Regions from separate parts of the Anoxybacillus sp. LAT27 genome, predicted to be linked through region 2. Evidence: a T-box and tRNA genes for the amino acid it is inferred to sense, from the RefSeq annotation. Region 2 holds a T-box; the other holds one or more tRNA genes.
The links. The T-box of region 2 lies ahead of LD028_RS16290 (valine--tRNA ligase). A T-box ahead of a tRNA ligase gene usually reads a tRNA of that ligase, here a tRNA-Val.
Positions count from the first base shown of each region.

Region 1 (7,631 bases), on a different contig from region 2:
AGGACGAATCAAAGTTCCTTTTCAAACGAAAGGACTTGAAACGTATTTCGACGGAACATGGACGTTTGGAACAGCAAAGTTAGTGAATAAACATCAAAAGTGGTTTCTCCATATTCCTGTATCCAAAGAAATGGAAGAAGCGAACCTTCATCACATTTGCCAAGTGGTTGGCGTAGATATGGGCGTAAATTTTCTTGCGACTGTTTATGATTCAAACGGACAGACGCTATTTTTCAAAGGTAGACACATCAAACACAAACGAGCAAAGTATAAACAACTCCGCAGACAACTACAAAAAAAGCAAACTCCGTCTGCCCGTAGAAGATTAAAGAAAATCGGTCAACGAGAAAACCGTTGGATGCAAGATGTCAACCATTGCATCAGTAAGGCACTCGTTGAGCGTTATGGCAAGAACACGCTGTTTGTGTTAGAGGATTTAACAGGCGTTCGCCAAAGAACAGAAAAAGTGTCCGTTAACCATCGGTATGAAATGGTATCTTGGGCGTTTTATGATTTAAGACAAAAAATCGAGTACAAAGCACGCAAACACCAAGCCAAAGTGATTGTGGTAGACCCAACATACACGTCCCAAACGTGCCCAAAATGCGGACATACAGAGAAAGCAAACCGAAATAAGAAAACGCACACGTTTTGTTGCCAAACATGCCAATACACATCAAACGATGACCGAGTTGGTGCGATGAATCTTCAACGAAAAGGAATCGAGTACATCGTTGAAGAAACAACAAAAGCATGACTTTTGTTGTTGGGTAGTTGTCAACCTGCCCTGATGCAACCCCAAGTGAAGGAAGGAGGATAACATCCGCTTGCACTTCTGGGGAGTTGCAAGCCCACGACTTTAGTCGTTGGGTAGTTGACACTAAATGAAAAAGTATGGAGGATGCGTATGTTTTTATCATTATTATTATCGGTTATGACAGCGCTTTTGTTCAATGGGGATACTTGCACAAAAAAATTAGAGGAAGCAAACGTACAACTATGTGGCAAAGAAGATGGAGATTGGGTGCGTCATTTTACGCTTCACGTCGGTCAACAGACGTATGCGTTTCCGGAATGGGAGCATGTCAATGATCCGAAGGCGATTCCGCAATTGCATTCGGTAGATGTCACAAAAGATGGAAAAGAAGATATTGTCGTTTTTCTCGTGAAAGCGCGCGGCAACGGCACGTATAAAAACGAAGTGCACGTATTTGCCCATCACGAAAACGGGATAGAAGAAATGATCGTCGAAGATCCGCGCACCGTTGTTTTGAAGAGCGTGAAGATGAGGGAAACAGACGAAGGAACAGAGCTGATTATCGATCATGTGCACGCGCTCATTCCGTATAACCGTCAAGGCGAGAAAGGCGTCAAAGTGACGTTCGATCGCTTTTTAAAATACGCGCTCGATAAACAAAAACTGAAGGCCGTATTACTTCTCGAACGAAAAAAAGGGGAATACATCGGCAGTTTAATCGTCACATACGAATATAAAGACGGTCTTTTCCAAGGCACGCATATCGACTTTATCCGTCATTAGCCATTGCCTAGGCAATGGCTAAAAAATTTTTCAAAAAAAATATTTGACAATGTGGGGGGACATCAGTATAATAAAAAATGTGTTCGATAGGACAACAACATACGATTCCGTAGCTCAGCTGGGAGAGCGCCACCTTGACAGGGTGGAGGTCGCTGGTTCGAGCCCAGTCGGAATCATCGGAAAACCCGAGTTCTGTAAAAGAGCTCGGGTTTTTTGTTTGTGGAATGGCGAGATGACTAAGGACATTTTAAAATTATTATTATGAAAAATAGAAAAATTTGATACAATGAAAAATAACCATCGTATAGGGGTGAAGAACATGTATATGTACTTGTTTGAGAACGATCAACCAGTTGCTTGCTTCTAAGACGGGGCAAGCGCACGTTCCGTCTTGTAGAAAAAAGAAAAAAGACGGAGGGAAGCTAGATGAGAAAAACGTTTTTCGGTTCGTTGTATTTGTCGCTTGCGGCGAGCATTTGGGGTGGCATGTATGTCGTAAGTAAATATGTGCTCGATTATGTTCCGCCATTTACGCTCGTATGGCTTCGCTATGCGGTTGCTTTTTTTGTATTATGGGCAATTTTACAGGTGCAACGTGTTCCGGTGCCAAAAGAAAAAGAAGATTGGAAGCATATCATATCGATTGGGATCGTCGGGTATGTCGTTTCTATTTCATTACAGTTTGTCGGGACGAAATGGTCGGATGCGCATACGGCTTCGCTCATTACGTCAGCCACGCCTGCCTTCATTGTCATTTTTGCTCGTTGGATGTTAAATGAAGCGCTAACGTTACGAAAACTAAGTGCGCTTTTGCTTGCGACGGCAGGGGTTGTTGTCGTTGTTGGATTTGGTAAAGGGGAGACGACCTCGTTTTTTGGAAACGTGCTACTCGTTGGAGCGGCAGTAACGTGGGCGCTTTTATCGGTGCTTGTCAAAATCGCATCGGATCGTCTGTCGGTATTAGTCATGACGACTTATGCGATTTTTGTCGCATGGATTGGTACAACACCGATGATGGTATGGGAATGGTGGCAAGTGGCGTCTGTAACTTTTTCGTTTCCTGTTGTGCTTGGGGTCATTTATCTCGGCGTTGTGTCAACCGCAGGGGCGTTTTTTCTTTGGAATAAAGGGATGGAAATGATGGATGCTAGTATCGGTTCGCTCTTTTTCTTTTTCCAGCCGCTTGTCGGTTCTTTGTTCGGTTGGCTGTTTTTACATGAGCAATTACATGTTTCATTTTGGATTGGTGGGGCGCTTATTATTGTCGGAGTTATTGTTGCTGTGTTTGAGAAAAAGTAAAGAAAGACAGCGTGAATGAGAGGAGTTTCCTCTCTTTTTGCGTATTATGAGGTGAGTGGCAAGATAGGTCCTGTGTACTAAATGGTTTTGGGGCAAATTTCTAATTTTTTTAGGAAAAAAGGGATTTGAAAAGCTGAGATATTTTTTCGATACTTAAAGTAAGAGACTTATCACATAAAATGATGCGAGGTGAGGAAAATGAAGCCGTTTTTTCGTGTTTTATTTGCAGTCGTATTTTCTCTCGCTTTTATCCAATTAAACAGTATTGATGTACAAGCTGAAGGAGAAGAAACACAAATAGAACAAGAAGTTGAACAATCATTCGAAGGGGAATCAGCACCTTCGGAAGAGAAGGGAGATTGGACAGAAGTACAGGTAGCAGATGTAATGGACGAATCGGAAAAGCCAACGATAGTCCCTGGTGAATTCCTTTACTTTTTCAAAACATTTGTTGAACGGATTCAGTTAGCACTTACATTTGATGAAGTGGAGAAAGCGAAACTATTAACAGATTTGGCGAAGGAAAGAATATTAGAAGCTAAAGTTTTGTTGGAAAATGGGAATGAACAACTTGCGAAAGAAACGTTAGAAAAAGCGTTTGAGCAGCAGGAGCTTGCGATCGAAGTAGGAAAATCAACAGAAGATCAAGCGGTTGAAAATGAAGAAATGGAAGAGAAAGTAGATGGAATGGATGAAAAAGTAACAAAAAATATTCTCGTTCTTCAACAACTCGTTGAAAAAATAAAAAACGAAAAAGCGAAAGAAGCGCTTACAGCAAATATTGCGAGAATGACAATGAAACTCGAAGAAAAACTTGCGAAGAAACAGCAAAAATACGAAGAGAAGAAAAATGAAATAGCTAAGCAATTGAAAGAAGGAAAAATTACACCAGATGAAGCAGAGATAAAGTTGAAAGAGTTAGAAGAAAAATATGAGAAAAAACAACGAGCGACACAAACAGCATTTGTCAAACAATCAGGAGAAATGATCGCTCGTGTTGAAAAGAAAGTTGGAACGGTTGAATCTTTGAGTACGGAAGTGGTCGATTCGGAGTCGAACAAACAAAATGAAGAAAATGTAGTCGAACAAGTAGCGCAAGAAAAGGGACGAAAACAGATTGAGAAAGAGATAAGAGAAAAAGCACAAGAACGTAAGGAAGAGATAAGAGAAAAGGCGCAAGAGCGTAAAGAAGAGATAAAAGAAAAGGTGAAAGAACGTAAGGAAGAGATAAAAGAAAAAGTAGAAGAACGAAAAAAGAAATGGAAAGAGCGTAAAGAAGAGATAAAGGAAAGAGAGCGAAAAAACATAGCGAAAAAAGAGCAACAGGAAGATGAAAGTGAACAGTATAACGAAACGAATGACGAAAACCACGAAGAAGATGATGAATAAACAAAATGGTTGAATAGTTACGAAAGTCAGCGTCTAGCTGGCTTTTTTTCTTTTTGGTGACATAAAAAATTTTACCACTTCTTCGTTGAACGTGATGTACAAAAACGGATCGGCTTATGAGATTTCTCTTAGGAATACAAGCGACGCTTGTTATAAAAAACGTAACTTTTGGTGAATGATTAATAAATTGGGAATTATCTCATAATTGTTTGACAATTTTCTAGGTGTATATGTTATTATAGTATTGTGTTTTTATAAAAAAAGAAAAAGGGGTGTTATCATTGAAGAAACTACGCAGTCGAGTTTTATTCGCCTTGTTGTTAGCGATTACAATGATTGTTGCAGCATGTGGTAACAATGACACAGGCGGTAGCGAGGGAGAAAAAGAGAAAGTTACAAGCATTAGCATTTTAACAGGGGGAACAGGTGGTACATACTACCCGCTCGGTGGAGCGATGGCGAGCATTATTCAAGATGAGACAGGTATTAATGCGAATGCTCAATCTTCAGGTGCTTCAGCAGAAAATATGAATACATTAAAACAAGGTGAAGCAGAAATTGCGTTTACACAAACGGATATTGCCTCTTACGCATTAAATGGAGAATTAATGTTTGAAGGAAATAAAGTAGAAAACGTGCAAGCTATCGGTACACTTTATCCAGAAACGGTTCAAATCGTCACAACAAAAGATAGTGGCATTGAATCGGTTGAAGACTTAAAAGGTAAAACTGTATCGATTGGTGCACCTGGCTCAGGTGTAAGTGCGAATGCACAACAAATTTTAGAAATTCACGGTATTTCGTTAGATGATATTAAAGTACAAAACTTGTCTTTCGATGAGTCTGTAGACGGTATTCAAGCTGGAAACATTGACGCTGCATTTGTGACAGCGGGTACGCCAACTGGGGCAGTAGAAGCATTAGCGGCTCAGAAAGAAGTAAAAATTGTTCCGATTGCTGCTGATAAAGTAAAAGAATTAATCGCAAAATATCCGTTCTATGCGGAAGATACGATTCCGGCTGGGACGTACGGCATCGATTCTGATGTGACAACGGTCGCGGTAAAAGCGATGCTTGTCGTCCGTAAAGATTTAGACGAAGAAACAGTATACAATATTACAAAAGCGATTTTTGAAAACACAGATAAAATTACACATGCGAAAGGAAAATTAATTAAAGCAGAGACAGCACTTGATGGAATTGGCGATATGCCATTGCACCCAGGAGCAGAAAAATACTTTACTGAAAAAGGTGTAAAATAACGATCAGATGGATGCATGATAGACCGACGTTGCTCGGTCTATCGTTTCGTTTGTTTAAAGGTGGGGTCTCACGTGCTTTCATGGAAACGTTTCTTTTTTTTGCCCCTTTTCACCGTGATCGCTTTCGTGTTCTTTTTTCCATATAAACTGGTCATTGCTTTTTACTTGGAAGATTCTGATAAACTCATCGCCTTTCTTCCAATACATGAATCGCCATCCTTTCAAATCGTTTATACGCATTCCATCCACTTAACTGACGTTGTTGAAACGTACAACATAACTAATGAAGAATTTGTGTTAACAGAATTAACGTATGAAAATTTCGGGATTGGGATGCCTGCAGACGCCGAAGGAGATGAAGTATTTGAAAAAAGAGATGGCAAATATGTGATTACGAACATGAACCGTCATTTTCCAGCGATCCATCTTCGTATCGGACAAGTGCGAGCGAACCATCGCCTCGTCTATGAAGGAAAGCAAATCATGCTCGGTGAAAAAATTGGACAAGGGGTATGGGTGCGCATTGTTCCGATTCGAATGAGCGTATGGCAACAAATGAAAGGAGTGAACATCGATGGATAAAGAGAAGTTTGAAACGTTGTCGGCGGAAGAGCAACAACAAATATTAGAAAAATACGATCCTGAATCGAACACACGTAAATTGACGGGTGTTTTTCAAAAGGTTACGTTTGTCGGATTGCTCGCTTTCTCGTTATTCCAATTGTACACGGCGATTTTTGGTGTGTTTACAGCCCAAATTCAACGTTCCATTCATTTAGGTTTTGCTTTAGCTTTAATCTTTCTTTTGTTTCCTGCTCGCCGCGGAAAAAGGGAGCGTGGAAAACTGCAAATTGCTTGGTATGACATTGTGCTGGCGTTGTTAAGTATCTACGTCGGCGCATATTGGCCGATGCATATCGATGAGATCGTTATGCGTGCCGGTTTGTTGACGGACTGGGATTTCTATGTGGGAGTAATGGCAATCGTACTCGTATTAGAAGCGACGCGACGGGCTGTTGGATTGCCAATTATGATTATCGCCATTTTATTTTTGTCGTACGGCTATTTTGGCGAAATGATGCCAAACTTTTTGCGTCATAGTGGTTTAAGTTTGCAGCGTTTAGTTCAAACGATGTTTTTTACGACAGAAGGTATTTTAGGTACACCATTAGGGGTATCATCGACGTTTATCTTCTTGTTTTTACTGTTTGGTTCGTTTCTCGTCAAAACAGGTGTCGGGCAATATTTTAATGATTTAGCCGTCGCCATTGCAGGTCGAAGCACAGGCGGTCCGGCGAAAGTAGCGATTTTTTCAAGTGCTCTCCAAGGAACGATTAGCGGAAGTTCAGTGGCGAACGTCGTCACCTCTGGATCATTTACGATTCCGATGATGAAAAAACTTGGATACAAAAAAGAGTTTGCTGGAGCGGTAGAAGCGGCGGCGTCCACGGGTGGACAATTGATGCCACCTATTATGGGAGCAGCAGCGTTTCTTATGGTTGAATTTATCGGTGGGGGATTGACGTATTGGGATATTGCGAAAGCAGCGACGATTCCTGCGCTTTTGTACTTTGCGGGCATTTGGATTATGACACATTTTGAAGCGAAACGGATCGGATTAAGTGGATTGTCTAAAGAAGAAATGCCTGACCGAAAAGAAGTGCTTAAGAAAATTTATTTATTAGTGCCTATCGTTTCAGTCATTGCGTTATTGATGGCAGGTGTAACTGTCACACATGCTGCGTTATACTCAATTGTCATTGCTATTGTAGTCGGGTTTTTGAATCGGGCGTCAAAAATGAAGCCTGTAGATCTCATTTATGCGCTTGTAGACGGGGCGCGCACAGCTTTAGGTGTAGCAGCAGCGACAGCTTCAGCGGGAATTATTGTTGGGATCGTCACAAAAACAGGTTTAGGGTTAAAGCTAGCGAACGGCTTGCTTGATATTGCGGGAGGACAATTGTTGCCGACGTTATTTTTAACGATGATTGCGGCCATTGTGTTAGGAATGGGTTCACCGACGACTGCCAACTATGTCATTACGTCAACTATTGCGGCACCGGCAATTATTTTACTCGGTGTTCCTGATTTATCAGCACATCTATTCGTCTTCTACTTCGGTATTATTGCGGACATTACTC
Region 1 is NZ_JAIWYK010000014.1:6-7,636, forward strand. Features, by position in the region: partial or broken gene LD028_RS01315 (RNA-guided endonuclease InsQ/TnpB family protein) at 1-757, shown strand, start outside; gene LD028_RS01320 (hypothetical protein) at 908-1,540, shown strand; tRNA gene LD028_RS01325 (tRNA-Val) at 1,644-1,716, shown strand; gene LD028_RS01330 (DMT family transporter) at 1,967-2,839, shown strand; gene LD028_RS01335 (DUF5667 domain-containing protein) at 3,038-4,228, shown strand; gene LD028_RS01340 (TAXI family TRAP transporter solute-binding subunit) at 4,510-5,490, shown strand; gene LD028_RS01345 (DUF1850 domain-containing protein) at 5,563-6,072, shown strand; gene LD028_RS01350 (TRAP transporter permease) at 6,065-7,631, shown strand, end outside.
Region 1: it encodes a tRNA-Val, which carries the amino acid that the T-box ahead of LD028_RS16290 (valine--tRNA ligase) is inferred to sense. The anticodon was not compared.

Region 2 (7,794 bases):
ACGTTTGTGGTTCAGCGATATACGTCTTTCCTGATTTTACAAATGAAATGTCTGGTAGCGTTCCTTTGATTGTATATCCTTCTGTTACTGTTCCTTGTTTTGTAAATCCACTCGGCAAAGAAACGACTTCAATGCCTGCTGGTAATTTTTCTTCAAACGCAATGTTTGTCACTTTTAATAGCGTATTCGTCAATAACGATAATGGTTTCGGTGTGATTGTATACTGCATCGTAATCGATTCATCGACTGGAGCGAGCGTTTTTGAAATCGTTCGATTCACTTCCATGTTTGCCGAAACTTTTTCAATGACGACTTGAAATTCTTTCGTTACTTTCGCTCCACGTGCGTCGGTCGCTTCAATTTTCATTTTCGCTGTTCCACCGTTTGGCATATTGTGCGGAAGCGATTGAATAATCGTTGTGCCGTTTGGCACATCGTTTTGCGCGTACACTTCTTGATCGTTTATCCACACTTTCGTAGAAAACGTTCGATCGACTAAATCTAAATCTTCCACTTTATATGATAGTTCAATTGGCTGATTGCTCGGAATCGTTTCGTTTTCTTTCGGTGAGATAACCGTTAATTGCGGTGCATGGTTCGATCCAAAAAACGCACGATACATCGTATTGACAAATAGCTTTTGTTCTTCTTCTGGGAAACCAATCGTATGACCTGTTCCAGAATAAGTGACATTTCCTTTGGAATATGTGTAATAATGGTTCCAGCTATCATATACGTCACGTGGAGAACCATCAATGTTGTACCACGCAATTACATTTTCATCCTCTAAATCGAGCGTATAGTATTGGTTATGCGTTGTTGCGATCGTAATGCTATCATCTAGTTCAAATGGGTAATTTGTCATAAGCCCATTATTTACTTGTTTCGTACTCGTTGATCGGTTTGGCGCACCGTTTCCTAAATCCGTCTGCGGCTGAATTTGCCCAACAATCGGACCAAATTCGTTTACCCATACGTTATTTGCTCCAAACATCACATCATGTGTAAACATCACGCTTTGACCAGAAGCAATAAAACTTTTAATTGATTGAACAGCATTTGGATTTAAAGAAATGATCTTACTACATCCATTGTAACAATCTGCAAAACCGAAAATAATCATATCGTATTTTCCATTAATCACTTCATGCGAATAATTTGGTTCATATATTTTGCTTTTTTGAAAATCTGTTAATGTTGTTACGTCAATACTGATGCTGTATTCGTTCGCACGAGTTAAAAAGCTCGGGTTCATGTTTTTTGTATTTAATAATGAACTCGCATCGTTCCCTTTACGTATTTGTAATACTTTGATCACCGCTGGCACATCTTGGAACTTCACAAACCCTTTTTCATAATCTTTTAAGGCGCTTGTTTCATCAACAATTTCTACTTTCCAATAACGTGGTCCAGAATAGCCAGCTGGAAGAGTGTACGAAATCGTTCCTGTTGCTCCTTGTACTTGTTTGGATGCAACAATTTCTTCATTTGTATATTTATCGTTAAAATCAGAGTCGATATATAAGTTGACTGTTAGTAATTTATTTTTAAAATGTTGATAGTTAATAATATTATACGTAAACGAAAGCGTGTCACCTTTTTTCATTACTTGCTCGTTCAAAGGAGCGGATGTTAAGAAAAAGCGTGGGCGTGTTTTGTAGCTTTCAAGTGAACCATTTAGTCCAAATTTCGCAAAATCATTTTGCAGTTTATTTCTAAAGAAAATAACGTTATCTTTTTGGTTTTTTAAATATGAAGAAAAGTGTTTATACAACTTACTGTTTGAATATTTTAGAACATCTTGGTCACTTCCACTATTTCTATAAATAAAAATTGGAAGGCCTTTTTCAATGTAAAACTCTTTTATCTCTTCTGCTCTCAAGTCAGTAATATCATTCATTATATTTGTTGTGTTATGAGCTTGAGCATTTCCAGAACTTTTACCAAGCTTTTCCGGGTTATAATCCCCTTGAGAAATCACAATCGCATCATATTTTCCATCAAGCTCGTCACGTAAAGCGACAAAGCGTTTCATCGTCATCGTTGTAATGTTTAAGTTTTTCGTATTGTTTACATAATCGTCAGCTAGAGGTGAACCGGATGAATCATGACTGACAATCTCTAATATTTCATACTTTTCACCTGTCTGTTTATTGCTTGCCGCGTTGCTGTTAACAGCTGGAAATAATAACGATGACCACAAAAGTAGCACAAGAAACATCGAAACAGCTCTTTTCACCTACCTCTCCCCCTTTCGAAAGTCCTATTTTTTATCTATTATACATCAGTTTTCGTCTTACTTATATTTATTTTTTATAAAATTTCGCACATTTGAGATGAAATAAAGTGAACCTGTAATTAAAATAATATCATCTTTTTCAACTTGTTTCCGTTTTTCTTTTAACCATTGTTTCCAGTCGTTTGTCCATTGCACATTCGGATGTGTCGCTTGTTCGGCGAGTTGTTCAGCGGAAAGAGCGCGCGGAAAATCAAATGTTGTAAACGTCATCGTCTCGGCAATCGTTTCTAGCTTTCGAATCATCGCTGTGACTGGTTTGTCGCCTAACGCTGTAAAAAGGACATGCACACGGCGGTTCGGATAATGAGCGTTCATTGTCGAAACGAGACTATCGATTCCTTCTTCGTTATGCGCCCCATCAATAATGATAAGCGGACGTTCATCCATCTTCTCAAATCGCCCGAGCCACGCTGCTTTTCGAATGCCGTTGTACATATGTTCACGCTCAATCAAAAACGAATAATACGTACGTAAATAGTCGGCAACCATCAGCGCAAGCGCTGCGTTTTTCACTTGATGTGCCCCAAGCATCGTTGTCGTTACATCGCGATATGTCGTAAACGGTGTTTGTAAAGAAAAACGTTCTCCGTCCGTCGTTGGTTCGTGAGCAAAAACGGTAAAATCGCGATCGAGCACATATGCTTTTGTGCGTACCGATGTCGCTTTCTCTTCTACTACTTGTAGCGCCTCCGGCTGATCAATCGCTGTCATAACAGGGATTCCTGCCTTAATAATTCCCGCTTTTTCAAACGCAATTTGTTCAAGTGTATTCCCTAATATATGTATATGATCGTAACCGATGTTTGTAATCACCGATAAAAGCGGATAAATAACGTTCGTTGAATCTAAGCGTCCGCCAAGTCCTACTTCAAAAATGACGACGTCTTGCACGTTCATTTTTCCAAAATAATAAAGTGCCATGGCGGTAATAACTTCAAACTCTGTCGGTCCACCTAATTCCGTCTGTTCTAACTCCTCTGCCAAAGGCTGAATGATTTGCACAAGTTTAATCAGATCAACATCGCTAATTGGTTTTCCGTTTATACTAATGCGTTCATTAAATTGTTCAACGTATGGCGATGTAAATGTCCCGACACGATAACCTGCTTCTTGTAAAATGTGACGTAAAAAGCAAACGGTCGATCCTTTTCCGTTCGTTCCACCGACATGAATCGCTTTGATGCGACGCTCTGGATGATCGAGCTTTTCCATCATCCATTCCATTCGTCTTAATCCCGGTTTGACCCCTAACTTTAACCGTCCATGAATCCATTCAACTGCTTCTTTATATGTACGAACCATGAAAAATCCCCCTTCTATTAAAGTGAAAGACGAATCCGAAATGGATTCGTCTTCATCATAAAACTATTGTTTTAATTGTGCAAGACGGGCGCGGACCGCTTCGCGTTTTTCGATGTAGTCGCGTTCTTTTTTCCGCTCCTCCTCGACAACGTGCGCTGGCGCTTTTGCTAAAAAGCCTTCGTTACTTAATTTCTTTTGCACGCGCTCGACTTCTTGATCGAGTTTTTGTAACTCTTTTTCGAGACGTTTTACTTCTTCTTCAATATTAATTAATCCTTCAAGCGGCAAGCTTAGTTCTGCACCTGTCACAACAGCTGTCATTGCTTTCTCAACTGTTGGAATCGTCGTGTCGATGACAAGTTCACTAGGGTTACAGAAGCGCTCAATATATGAGCGATTTTTCTGAAGCGTGCTCGCAATTTGTTCATCTTTTGCTTTAATGTGCAACGTAATTGGCTTGCTTAACGGTGTATTCACTTCTGCGCGAATGTTACGCACCGCGCGAATAATATCGACGAGCAAGCGCATTTGTTCGGCCGCTTCATGATTGCTTAGTTCAGAACGGACTTGCGGCCACGAAGCAACTGTAATTGACTCTCCTTCATGAGGAAGTTGTTGCCAAATTTCTTCCGTCACAAACGGCATAAACGGATGAAGGAGACGCATCGTTTGATCAAGCACATAAGCAAGAACAGAGCGCGTCGTTTTCTTCGCTTGTTCATCGTCGCCGTATAGCGGCAATTTCGCCATTTCGATATACCAATCGCATAAGTCGTCCCAAATGAAGTTATATAATACGCGACCGACTTCACCAAACTCGTATTTATCGGCAAGTTTTGTCACCGTCTCAATCGTTTCGTTTAAGCGCGTTAAAATCCAATGATCAGCAACCGATTTTTCACCATGTAAGTCAATGTCTTCATACGTGAATCCTTCCATATTCATGAGCGCAAAACGAGAAGCGTTCCAAATTTTATTGACGAAGTTCCATGTCGCTTCAACTTTTTCTGTGCTAAATCGCAAGTCTTGACCAGGTGCGCTTCCTGTCGCTAAAAAGTAACGAAGCGAGTCGGCACCGTACTGATCGATCACATCCATCGGATCAACGCCGTTACCGAGCGATTTACTCATTTTTCGTCCTTGTGCATCACGCACTAGTCCGTGAATGAGAACATCTTTAAACGGACGTTTGCCTGTAAATTCAAGCGCTTGGAAAATCATGCGCGATACCCAGAAGAAAATGATGTCATATCCTGTTACAAGCACATCCGTTGGATAATAGCGCTCATAGTCTGCCGATGTTTCATCTGGCCAGCCCATCGTTGAAAACGGCCAAAGCGCAGAGCTAAACCATGTATCTAATACATCTGGATCTTGTTCCCAATTTTCAATATCAGCTGGTGGCTCATGATCGACATACACTTCGCCTGTTTCTTTATGATACCATGCTGGAATGCGATGTCCCCACCAAAGCTGGCGAGAAATGCACCAATCGCGAATGTTTTCCATCCAATGTAAGTACGTTTTTTCAAATCGCTCTGGAACGAAATTTACTTTTCCTTCTGTTTTTTGTAGTTCAATCGCAGCTTCAGCAAGCGGCTTCATTTTAACGAACCATTGTGTCGACAAATATGGTTCTACGACGGCACCGCTACGTTCACTATGACCAACCGAATGCATATGTTCCTCGATTTTAAATAGCACGCCTTGTTCTTGTAAGTCTTTCACGATTTGCTTACGGCATTCGAAGCGATCGAGCCCCTTATATTGAAGAGCGTTGTCGTTCATCGTACCGTCTTCGTTCATGACGAGAATACGCGGCAAGTTATGACGGTTTCCGATTTCAAAGTCGTTTGGATCGTGTGCCGGCGTAATTTTCACCGCCCCAGAACCGAACGACATGTCGACGTACTCATCACCAATAATCGGAATTTCGCGACCAACGATTGGTAAAATGACTGTTTTTCCGATAAGGTGTTTGTAGCGTTCGTCTTCTGGATGAACGGCAACGGCTGTATCGCCAAGCATCGTTTCTGGACGTGTCGTTGCCACTTCGATATAACCTGAGCCGTCCGCAAGCGGATAGCGCATATGATATAGCGCACCTTGCACATCTTTATATACGACTTCAATGTCCGATAATGCTGTTTTTGTCACCGGATCCCAGTTAATAATATATTCGCCGCGATAAATAAGACCTTTTTTATATAACGATACAAACACTTCGCGTACGGCTTTCGATAATCCTTCATCAAGCGTAAAGCGCTCGCGTGTATAATCGAGACCAAGTCCAAGCTTCGCCCATTGAGAACGGATGTGACCTGCATATTCTTCTTTCCACTTCCACGTCTCTTCCACAAACTTTTCTCGCCCTAAATCGTAACGTGTTTTCCCTTCGTTGCGCAGCTTTTCTTCTACTTTTGCTTGCGTAGCAATACCCGCATGGTCCATGCCCGGAAGCCATAAAACGTCGTACCCTTGCATACGCTTCATGCGCGTAATAATGTCTTGTAACGTCGTATCCCACGCATGTCCTAAATGAAGCTTTCCTGTTACATTTGGCGGTGGAATGACAATCGTAAACGGCTTTTTCGTCTCATCGCTTGTTGCTTCAAAAAACTTTCCTTTTAGCCACCATTCATAACGATTTGCCTCAACAGCACGGTGGTCGTACTTCGGCGGTAACATAAAAATCCCTCCTTCACTAAAATAAAAAACTCCTTTCATCCGAAAAGGACGAAAGGAGACTCTTTCGCGGTACCACCTTTTTTCTTAAGCAATGCTTAAGCACTCAAATCGATAACGGCGATGCACCGGCCTCTTCTACTTTCGTTCGAAGAAGCAGCTCCAGGGCGACCTTCCGACGACCACGAACCTAGGAAATCTCGCAGCTACTGATTTCCCTCTCTGCTAGGCGGGTTACGCCGTACTCTTCCCTATCTTCGCTTTTTTCTATTCATACATAATACTATATAAAAATCATATGAATCGTCAATAAGGTTTGCCACATTTTCACTTCTTTATACATATGATAAAAAATAAAAGCTCCAACATGTGGAGCTAATCATTTGAAAAGGAAGTGAGCATATGCGTAAGCGTTACAATCCGTACGCCTGGCCACCGTGGTTACGAAAACTTCGCTTTATTGCTGAACAATGCATCATCCCGATTACCGTCGTTCAGGCGATTCGTACCATTTTATTTCCAACAACCATTGATGTCATTTTACTCGCCATTTTTATTTTGCTTTCCTTCGCTTTACATCACGATTGGATTTGATTCGTTTGTTTTTCCTCTTCCCATTTTCCGATGACATATTCAATATTTTTCATTTGCCAATACGCTCGTTGCCAAGCAGCGGTCAGTTGTCGGTCATGACGTTGTTGTTCGTACCGATGAATGAGACGAACAAACCGATGTGGATCAACAAGTAAATGAAAAAATAATAACCGTTCATCTTCTTCAAGCTCCAATATTTGTTCGTACTGTGCAAGCCATTGTACTGCTTCATCACATGTTATCGGATACGTGCGCAAATATTGGCGAAAAAAGAAAAGTAAATCATGAAACGGTGGGGCCCAGCGTGCTCGTTCGAAACTAATAAAATACGATGTGCCATCTTCTCGTTCCACATAATGTTGAAACGATGGTCGACCGTGAATATAGCAAATACGCACAGTCTTTTTTTCACGCATGCGCTCGCGCCATTCATTTAACGTATGTTCAGAAAACGAAATGGCGCGCATGACATCAAGAAAATGCGTGCAACATTGTAGTTGAAACGGGGACATATACCATTGTTTTTCACATGTCTCGATATAGTGAGTGATCGTTTTTTTCGCCTGTTCAAGAGAATGTTTTCGTTCCTCATAATACCGCTCAATTTCCGCTTCCGTCGTTTCAATGTCTTTTACCGAATGTTTATGCCATCGCGCTAAATCTTGAAAAAACGATGAGGCTGGTTGCGTCTTTTCTTTTAGCCATGGCATTGTGTAATACCATTGGCCGCCCCGTTTTTTCGTTTCATAAATCGGAATGGCAAGCGGTATGCGCAAACGATAAGCTTGCTCAATCGCCTGCCAATGCGCCAATGATTCTATTCGTTTGAGCGCATGTGTCCCGTTCGGTGTTTTCCACTTTTGGACACGCTCACGTTGTTGCATCGTGTTCATTTTCATGCCGCCCTTTTACAC
Region 2 is NZ_JAIWYK010000445.1:126,041-133,834, forward strand. Features, by position in the region: gene LD028_RS16280 (Ig-like domain-containing protein) at 1-2,239, opposite strand, end outside; gene LD028_RS16285 (bifunctional folylpolyglutamate synthase/dihydrofolate synthase) at 2,297-3,601, opposite strand; gene LD028_RS16290 (valine--tRNA ligase) at 3,665-6,289, opposite strand; T-box leader at 6,331-6,553, opposite strand; gene LD028_RS16295 (hypothetical protein) at 6,689-6,880, shown strand; gene LD028_RS16300 (protein kinase family protein) at 6,865-7,773, opposite strand; gene LD028_RS16305 (LysM peptidoglycan-binding domain-containing protein) at 7,789-7,794, opposite strand, start outside.